Regions from separate parts of the Desulfovibrio oxyclinae DSM 11498 genome, predicted to be linked through region 2. Evidence: predicted binding sites of a transcription regulator. Region 2 holds the regulator's gene; the other holds the start of a gene.
The links. Region 2 encodes sigma-54, which starts transcription at its own class of promoters, with help from an activator protein. Its sites were predicted from a motif close to CTGGCACGGNNNNTGCTT; they were not measured.
Positions count from the first base shown of each region.

Region 1: a site for sigma-54 is predicted at 2,340-2,357, ahead of B149_RS0102790 (TadE/TadG family type IV pilus assembly protein). Genes of this name have one in related genera too.

Region 1 is NZ_AQXE01000002.1:26,463-30,879, forward strand. Features, by position in the region: gene B149_RS0102775 (sigma-54-dependent transcriptional regulator) at 1-274, opposite strand, end outside; gene B149_RS0102780 (sensor histidine kinase) at 278-1,699, opposite strand; gene B149_RS0102785 (acylphosphatase) at 1,823-2,095, opposite strand; gene B149_RS0102790 (TadE/TadG family type IV pilus assembly protein) at 2,397-2,798, shown strand; gene B149_RS0102795 (TadE/TadG family type IV pilus assembly protein) at 2,788-3,183, shown strand; gene B149_RS0102800 (pilus assembly protein TadG-related protein) at 3,197-4,360, shown strand.
Region 2 is NZ_AQXE01000010.1:99,458-103,874, forward strand. Features, by position in the region: gene rapZ (RNase adapter RapZ) at 1-579, opposite strand, end outside; gene B149_RS0111925 (PTS sugar transporter subunit IIA) at 586-1,035, opposite strand; gene hpf (ribosome hibernation-promoting factor, HPF/YfiA family) at 1,039-1,581, opposite strand; gene rpoN (RNA polymerase factor sigma-54) at 1,621-3,048, opposite strand; gene lptB (LPS export ABC transporter ATP-binding protein) at 3,290-4,015, opposite strand; gene B149_RS0111945 (LptA/OstA family protein) at 4,016-4,417, opposite strand, start outside.

The sequences.
Region 1 (4,417 bases), on a different contig from region 2:
CGGCCTCGGGAACGTTGCCGTATGCCGTGAGGAGAATGACCGGAATATGCGGCCAGCCGTGAGAAACTTCATGCAGCAGGCCCTTGCCGCCCATGCCGGGCATCTTCACGTCGGAGACGATGAGGTCCACGGGTTCCTCGGCGATCATCTCAAGGGCCGTTTCGGCACAGTCGGCGGTGAGCACTTCGTATCCGGCGCTCTGAAGTCTGGCTTCGAGCACGGTGAGGATGTCGTCATCATCGTCCACGGCGAGTATCAGCGGGGTGTCGTTCATGCGTTATTCCTGTTCGTTGATTGCGGGCGGCAGCACGAAGGAGAAGCGGCAGCCTTCGCCCTCGGGGCAGTGCAGATGCAGGGTGGAGCCGTGCGCCTCGACGATCTTGCGGCAGATGGCAAGGCCGAGGCCCGCACCGTTCTTCTGCTCCCTGACGCCCTCGGAGCGGTAGTATTTGTCGAAAACCAGATCCTGCTCCTCTTCCGGGATGCCCGGGCCGTGATCCTGTACCGCGAACTCCGCGCCGCCGTTGGAGGGGGTCAGGGTCAATACGACGCGGGAACCCGAGGGGGAGAACTTCACGGCGTTGTCGCCGAGGTTGGTCAGCACCTGTCGGATTCGTCCGGCATCGGCGCGCACCGGATGCCGGGGCGCGGTGACGCTCGTCTCCAGCTCGATGCCTGCCTGACTGGCGGCGGGGAGCAGGCTCTCGGCCACTTCTTCCAGCAGGGCGCTCCCGTCCGTGGGCTCCGGGGAGATGGTCAGCCTGCCGGACTCCAGCCGGGACACGGTCATGAGCTTTTCCAGCAGGTCGGACAGGTTCCCCGCCTGCTGCTGGGAAATATCGATGAACTTGGCCTGCCGTTCGTTGATCTCGCCGAAGACGCCTTCGCGGATCATGTTCAGAGATTCCCGGATGGTGGTCAGTGGCGTGCGGATTTCGTGGCTGAGCATGGAGACGAACTCGGCCCGCATGCGTTCTTCGGCCCTGAGCCTTGCCCCCATGCGGTTGAAGGCGGAGCCAAGCTCGGCCAGCTCGTCGCGCGTGGCCACGCGAACGGGTGTACGAAGCCCGCCGGTGCGGACCTCCCTGATGCCGCGGCGAATTTCCCTCAGGCTGCGGTTGAGCCGCCACGCAAGAAAGAGGCTGCCGCCGGTGCCGAGGATGAAGCAGGCCACGAGGCCCCAGATGCCGGTAAGCATGGCCGTCCTGCCGGAGCGTTCCAGCTCGCGCAGGCGTCGTTGCATCTCCGAACGGTTGCGTTCAAGCGTGGTGTTGAGCACGCCAAGCCACTTGCGGATGGTCGGATTGGGTTCCAGCGCCTTGTCCGGCGGGCCTTCCTGATCGATGGTTATCGAAAACTCTTCGGTCAGTGGGGCCCATTCCTCGTTCATTTCCGGGTGCTCGTCGAGGGTGTCTCGCAGAATTTCGCCAAAGCGGTCGATGTCTTCGACCACGTAGTCCACGGCTTCTTCCGCGCCGAGCAGGGTGAAGCGCCGGATGTTTTCCTGTACGCTTTCAAGCCGCTCGGCCATCTGTCTTGCGGCGACGCCGATTTCGTGATTGCGTGCCACGAGGTCTTCGGCCGCGGCGGTGTTTTCCGAAACTCGCAGGATCAGCCAGCCCGAAGTCACGAAAAAGATGGTCACCAGAAGCAGGGACCAAAGCAGGAGCTTGTTCGAGATGCTGATTCTTCGAGCCATGGGAACCTGTTTGTTTAGGCGTTGGCAGGTCTTGGATTTATAGCCTTACCGGGGCCGCAATGCAACGGGCCGCCGGGACCCTCCGGTCCCGGCGGCCCTGCCCGTTCCTGAAAGTCTCGGGAATCAGCCCCGCATTTCGAATTGGTCGTATGTCTTGTCGTGGTCGAAGGGGTCGCAGCGGATTTCGTCCACTTCGGGCAGGGGCGCCTTGGTGCGCAGCTGGTGCTCGAACTGTTTGAGCTTTTCCGTGTCGCCCTGAACGAGAATCTCGGCCTCGCGATCCTGCACGTTGCGAACCCAGCCGGTCAGTCCGAGGTGCTCGGCTTCCTTCTGGACCCAGCCCTGGAAGTTTCCACCGTGAACCTTGCCTTTGACGATGCAGCGGTAACTGTTCATTTCGAATGCCTCCCTTGGAATTTTCATTCGACGATACATTATCCTGCGCATTTGGAAAAGTGGGGGGAAGTATTTTTGTGGGTCGGAAGTTTGAGGATGGCGTGGAAAAGGTGTGTCCATAAAAAATGGATGCCGAACCATGTTTCGTGGAAACTCTACGATTCATGGTCCGCTTGGGGCTGTGTGTTTCCGGAACCGTCAGGGAAAGATGCGACATTACGGCGTGTTGGAAGAGCAGGTGTGTTTGGCATGGATGGTGCTAATTGATGGGTGACCAAGAATACCAATCGAGGGCCGATCAATGACTGGCAAGAAGATACATACAAGCAACAAGTCCGGCATGGCAGCCGTGGAGATGGCATTCATCCTGCCGCTCTTCTTCGTGCTCATGCTCGGCATGTTCGACATCGGCCGCTGGTGCTGGGCTCGCAACGTGGTCAACGACGCGGCCTCTCAGGGCGCCCGCGCCGCCATGCTGCACGAATACACCGAAGCCGACATCTGGTCGGTGGTGGAAAGTGAAGTGCAGGGCGGCGGCATCAACTCCTCGCCCGAAGTGGTCGTGAGCGAACGGATTCCCGAAGAGCCCGTGAGCGTGACGGTCAGCGTGCCGTTCGAATTCTATACCCTAGCATCCGTTCTTGAAGGACTGGCGGAGAACAGGACGATAACGGCAACAGCGGTGGTGCGTCATGAGCGGTAACAGCAAGAGATACAATACCCGAAAAGGCAACAGCACCGTGGAATTCGCGCTTGCGGCAAGTCTTGTGCTGGTTCCGCTGCTGCTGTTCATGGTGGACGCCCACAGAATGTACACGCTGCACACGTCCCTTAACCGCGCCGCCCGCGAAGGGGCCGTGCAGGCATCGCGAGGCCATGACGCCCGTCAGGCCGTGGTGGACTCTCTCAGCTCCGCCGGCTTTGACCCGTCCCTGCTGACCATGGCCGTCCAGACGGCAGCCGCCGGCGATTTCGGCGAAGCGGTAGATGTGAACCTGAGCTACGACGCCTCCGGGCAGGTCGTCCTTCCGTTGCAGGACATTTTCTCCACGCTGGCTGAGGCTTCGGCTACCGCCAAGATGGAATAGAAGGAGGGACGGCATGAATATCATCAGACGATTCGTTCGCGAAGAACAGGGCATAACAAGCATTCTCGTGGCGGCGGCCCTCGTGGCCATCGCCGGGGTGGCCGCGCTGGCGGTTGACCTGGCCCACATGCAGTTTCGCAGAAGCGACATGCAAAGCGCCTCGGACGCCGGTGCGCTGGCTGGGGCCGATGCACTGCTCTCCTATGGAAACGATCACGCCCGCGTGGCGCAGGCCGCGGTGGAGTTTGCCCGCAGGAACCTGCGCGCCGACGATGCCCCCGCCTCTGCCGTGACCACCGCTGACGTACGCTTTTTGCGTGACGGCGTGGTGGTGACGGAAGATGCCAACACCGTCGAGGTGAAGGTGACCCGTAATGCCGCCAGAAGCAACGCCGTATCGCTCTCCTTTGCGCGAGTCTTCGGCGTGGACTGGGCTGACGTGTCCGTGGCGTCGAGGGCGCAGATTGTTGCTGCCGATTCTTCGCGCTGCGTGAAGCCGTTCAGCGTGCCCGACAAGTATATATGGGACGACGAAGCCGAGCCGGTGGGCTCCTCCTTCCGATCCAACGGACAGCTGGATACCGAAAGCGCCGCGGAGCTCGCCAGCGTTCAGGTCACGGGATATTCCGAAGAAGATGCCGGAACGGTGATCCTGCTCAAGCCGGGCGACCCGCATGACGCTATCGTGCCCAGTCAGTACAACCTCATTGACCTCCCGCCCGTGAACAAGGGCACTCCCGTGACGGGGGCGTCCATGGTCAACGAGAACATCATGGGCTGTACCGGCTCCAACGCGGAGGCTACCGTGGGACCGGAAGACGAGATTCAGCTCGAACCGGGCAACAGCAAGGGCCCCGTGACCAAGGGCGTGCGCGACCTCATCGCACAGGATCCCTATGCGTACTGGAATGACGCCGCCAACGCCATTGAAGGCAGCTTCGAGCCGGACCCCATGGACAGCCCCCGCGTGGTGCTGATTCCCTTCTACGATCCGGCCCAGCCGCCAGTCTCGGGACGCAACACCATTTTCGTGACGCAGGTGGCGGCGGTCTTTGTGGAATCCGTTTCCGGCGACGGCACCGTGACCGCGCGGTTCATCCACGCCACCGCCCATTCTCCGGAAACAGGCGGTTCCGGCGGCCTGCTGCGCATGACGAGACTGATTCGGGCGCAATAGCCGCCCGCGGGACTTTACGAAACCATGACTCCACCGTACAACGGGACCGGCTGCTTT
Region 2 (4,417 bases):
GAACACCAGATCCGCTTCAATCGGCATTCCATACTTGAAACCGAAGGACAACACATGAACACGCATACCGCGGGCGGGTTCCTGTACTGTGGTCCACTTCTCCTGAATGACGCGGCGCAGATCATGCACCGAGTACTGTGTGGAGTCGATGGCCAGCGCAGCCTGCTGGCGGATCGGCGCGAGCAGATCACGTTCCTTTTCCAGAGCCTGTTCCAGGCCGAGGCTGGAACTCTCAAGAGGGTGCGGACGGCGAGTCATGGCGTAACGCGTCACGAGCGTTTCGAGCCGCGCTTCCACGAAAAAGATTTCGACACGGGCACCCATGTTGTCCATGGATTCCAACGCTTCATTCCACTCTTCGAGAAAATCGTCCTGCCGCAGATCGAGTCCAAGCACGAGTCCGCGCTGCCGGGGGTCGTCCTTCTGGCGGAAAAGCTCGGCCAGCTTAGGTGCCATGCTCACCGGCAGTCCGTCCACGCAAAAGAATCCAAGGTCTTCAAAAACCCGGATGGCGGTACTTTTACCCGCGCCCGAAAGACCGGTTACGATGATCACCGTAAAAGCATTGCGTGGAGTCATGGCCTGCTATGCGCTCTTGAGCAGTTTCCAGAGTTCATCCTGCCCTTCCGCTTCCATGAATGCCTTACGGAAGGAATCGTCCTTCAGGAGCCTTGAAATATGCGCAAGAATACGCAGATGCATCCCGGCAACCTGTTCCGGCGCGAGCACGAGAAAGAAAATGTGGCATGGCTTGAAATCGAGCGCCTCGAAATCAAGTCCGTCGCGGCTTCGGCCCGCCACCACCGCAATCTGGTCCAGAGAATCCAGCTTGCCGTGAGGTATGGCCACGCCGTCCCCGATGCCGGTAGTTCCGAGCTCCTCCCGTTCCTTGAGAACGCGCAGAACAAGGTCGGAATCCATTTCCGGGAAGCGTTCCTGCAGTGGAACGACAAGCTCTCCGAGGGCCCCGGCCTTGTCGGCCGAGGCCATGTCGGAGAGAATCAGGTCCTTATCAAGGTAATCACCAAGTTTCATTGATCAGAATCCGGGATCGATGAGGCCGAAGTCTCCGTTGTCGCGCTTGTAGATGACGTTGACGCCCTCGGTTTCGCTATTTCTGAAGACGAGAAACTCATGATCCATGGTGTCGAGCTGCATGGCAGCTTCGTCCACGGACATGGGCTTGGGCACATAGCTGTCCGTCCCCACGATGGTGGGTTCGGCGCGACGGTCATCACCGTAGTTCAGGTAGTTCATGCGAACTTCCCGCTCCTGGCGGACCTTTCTGGTCTTGCCCTTCATCTTCTCACGCTGCTTGCGAAGCTGCGCCTCAAGCTTGTCCAGCACCAGATCAATGGTGGCGTACATGTCCTCTGAGGCTTCGATAGCCGTCAGATGCACGGTGTCCGCATCCAGGATAACGTCCGCCTTGTGACGGAGCTTCTCCACCATGAGGTTCACCTGAAGATCCGCATTGTCGGTGTCCTTGAAGAACTTGCCGAGCTTGGCGAAGCGCTTGTTGGCGTAATCCCGCAGATGCTGAGACGGATCGAAGTTCTTGAAGGTGAAGCTGACATTCATGGTATACCCTCCTGGTTATTGGGTAATGACAAGCCTTTACTAAAAATAGCTCTTGCGCTTGGACGATGATGGAATCCCCATGGCGGACCGGTACTTTGCCACGGTCCTGCGGGCGATGTTCACATCCAAACGCTCCTTGAGTATCTCGCCGATCTTTTCGTCGCTGAGCGGTTTTTTCGGCTCCTCCTCGCTTATGAGTTTTTTTATGAGCGCCTTGACGCTTTCCGACCCGACCTGCGAACCGTCGCCGAGGTCGAGAGCACTGTTGAAAAAGAATTTGAGCTCGAAAATACCGTGCGGAGTGGACACGTACTTGCTCGTGGTGATGCGGCTGACCGTGGACTCATGCATGTTGATGTCCTCGGCCACTTCCTTGAGGATCAGCGGCTTGAGCTTGGTCACGCCCTCCTCGAAGAACTCGCGCTGGAACTTCACAATGCTCTCCATGACCTTGTAGAGCGTGCGCTGACGCTGATACAGACTCTTCATCAGCCACGCGGCGGAGCTCATCTTGTCACGGAAATATTCCTTGTCCAGGTCCGCCCTGCCCTGCACCGTATCGGCGAGGAACTGGTTCATCTGCAGACGCGGCAGACCATCCTCGTTGAGCACGATCACAAAGTCGTCCCCGTAGCTGTATACATACACGTCGGGGCTGACGTAATGCGGCTCCGTACTGGAAAAATTGGCTCCGGGCATAGGGTCGAGCTTCTGAAGCTCTTCAAGGTACCCCTTGAGCTCTTCCAGAGAAATCTTGAACTTGCGGGCCAGCGGCTTGAAGCGGTTCTTTTCGATGTCTTCAAGGTGCTCGGTGACTATCGAAACGAGGATGGGATCGTCGATGCCAAGCATCTCCATCTGGACGAGCAGACATTCCCGCGGCGTACGGGATGCAACTCCCACCGGATCAAGGCGCTGAATGCGCTTGACGACCGACTCGACAAGCTCCCCATCAACACCGGGAATCATCTCGCAAAGCTCTTCCATGCTGGCATGAAGATAGCCGTTGGAGTCGAGATTGCCTATGATAACGTCAGTGATTGCGACTTCCTGATCCGTGAAGTCGGAGAGACGGATCTGCCAGCCGAGGTGCCCTTCAAGGGATGGCTTGGAGGCAAGACGGGCTTCGAACGTCAGGCCCTCTTCAGGGGACTCGTACTCACGAACCTGCGACTGCTTGGACGAGCTTGAGAATTCTCCCATGTAGTTGTCCCAGTCCGCATCGCGCATGACGGATTCATCGGTGCCCTCACCCGCTTCCTTGAGCGTGTCGGACTCCTTTTCGGGCGCCTCCTGAACCGCCTCGTTCTCGGACTCCTCCAGGAACGGGTTTTCAAGAAGCTCCTGCTGAACCGTTTCAACCAGCTCAAGGCGCGACATCTGCAGCAGCTTGATTGCCTGCTGCAACTGTGGCGTCATGACCAGCTGCTGCGTCAGCTTGAGTTGTTGCCTGAGTTCAAGCCCCATACGGTTTCTCTATTCGTGCGGGCGTCCCACCCGGTTCTCGACATAAATTGGTCATTTGATTCGGGCACACAGCCCGAATCTCTTGTGTAAGAGTATGCCACATGCTTTCGGCTACCGCAAGAAAGACCGGATAACCAACCGCAAATGTTGATTTTACATACGCAATACAATGAGCATGAAAAAACTGTACCAACCTTCCGGGCGACTGTAAACGACCAAAGGGTGGAACTCTTGAAAAAAGCTAGAGCGAGAAGTCTTCGCCCAGATAAATCTGGCGGGCCCGAGAGCTCTGGACGATGTCGGCGGGGGTGCCGTCGAGGATGATGGTGCCCTCGTACACGAGGTAGGCACGGTCGCAGATATTCAGGGTCTCCCGGACGTTGTGGTCGGAGATGAGAATACCGATACCCATGCTCTTGAGCACGGAGATGATCTCCTGAATGTCGATGACCGCGATGGGGTCGATGCCGGCGAACGGTTCGTCGAGCAGAATGAAGTCCGGGCTCATGATGAGCGCGCGGGCGATCTCAAGCCTTCTCCGTTCGCCGCCGGAAAGGTACATGGATGCCTGATCGGCCAGCTTGGTAATGGAAAACATATCCATGAGCTCGTCTGCACGCTCGCGCTGCTGGCGAGGCGTCATGTCGGTCTGCTCAAGGATTATCTGGAGGTTCTGGCGAACCGTCAGTTTGCGGAAGATGGAACTTTCCTGCGGCAGATAGCTCACGCCCAGACGGGCCCGTTCGTGCAACGGCAGGTCGGTGATATTTCTGCCGTTGAGATAAACGTCACCGGAGTACGGTTTGACGATCCCGGCCAGCATGTAGAACGTCGTGGTCTTGCCCGCGCCGTTGGGGCCGAGCAGCCCCACGACTTCCTCGCGACCGAGCGACAGCCGGATGCTGTGAACGACTTCCTTGCGACCATAGCGTTTGCTGAGGTCGGAGGCGGAAAGGCCTTTTTCCATCTACTGAATCTCCAGACCGCTGTTGGTGAAAAACTCGGCCTCGACGCGTTTGCCCTTGCCGCCGACCACTTCACTGCGGTTTTCACGAACGTAAAAACGAATCTTCTCGCCGGTGATGCTGTTGGGGCCGTCACGCAGCACAGGCTCCTGCTCCATGACCAGGATACGCGGCTCGACCAGATAGGTCAGCTTGCCGCAGTCACCGGAAGTATTGCCCTTCTCCGCATGAACGTTGCCAGTGGCGACGATGCGGTCAATGCCTTTCACGTCGAAACGCTTATCCCCCGTGACGAAGAAAGCGGAGACCTTGTCCGCAGTGAGCGTGAGTCCTTCGTGCTTGGCAACCACGTTACCCTCGAATGCGACGACCTTACCCTGCTCGTCGTAGGTCATGCGGTCCGC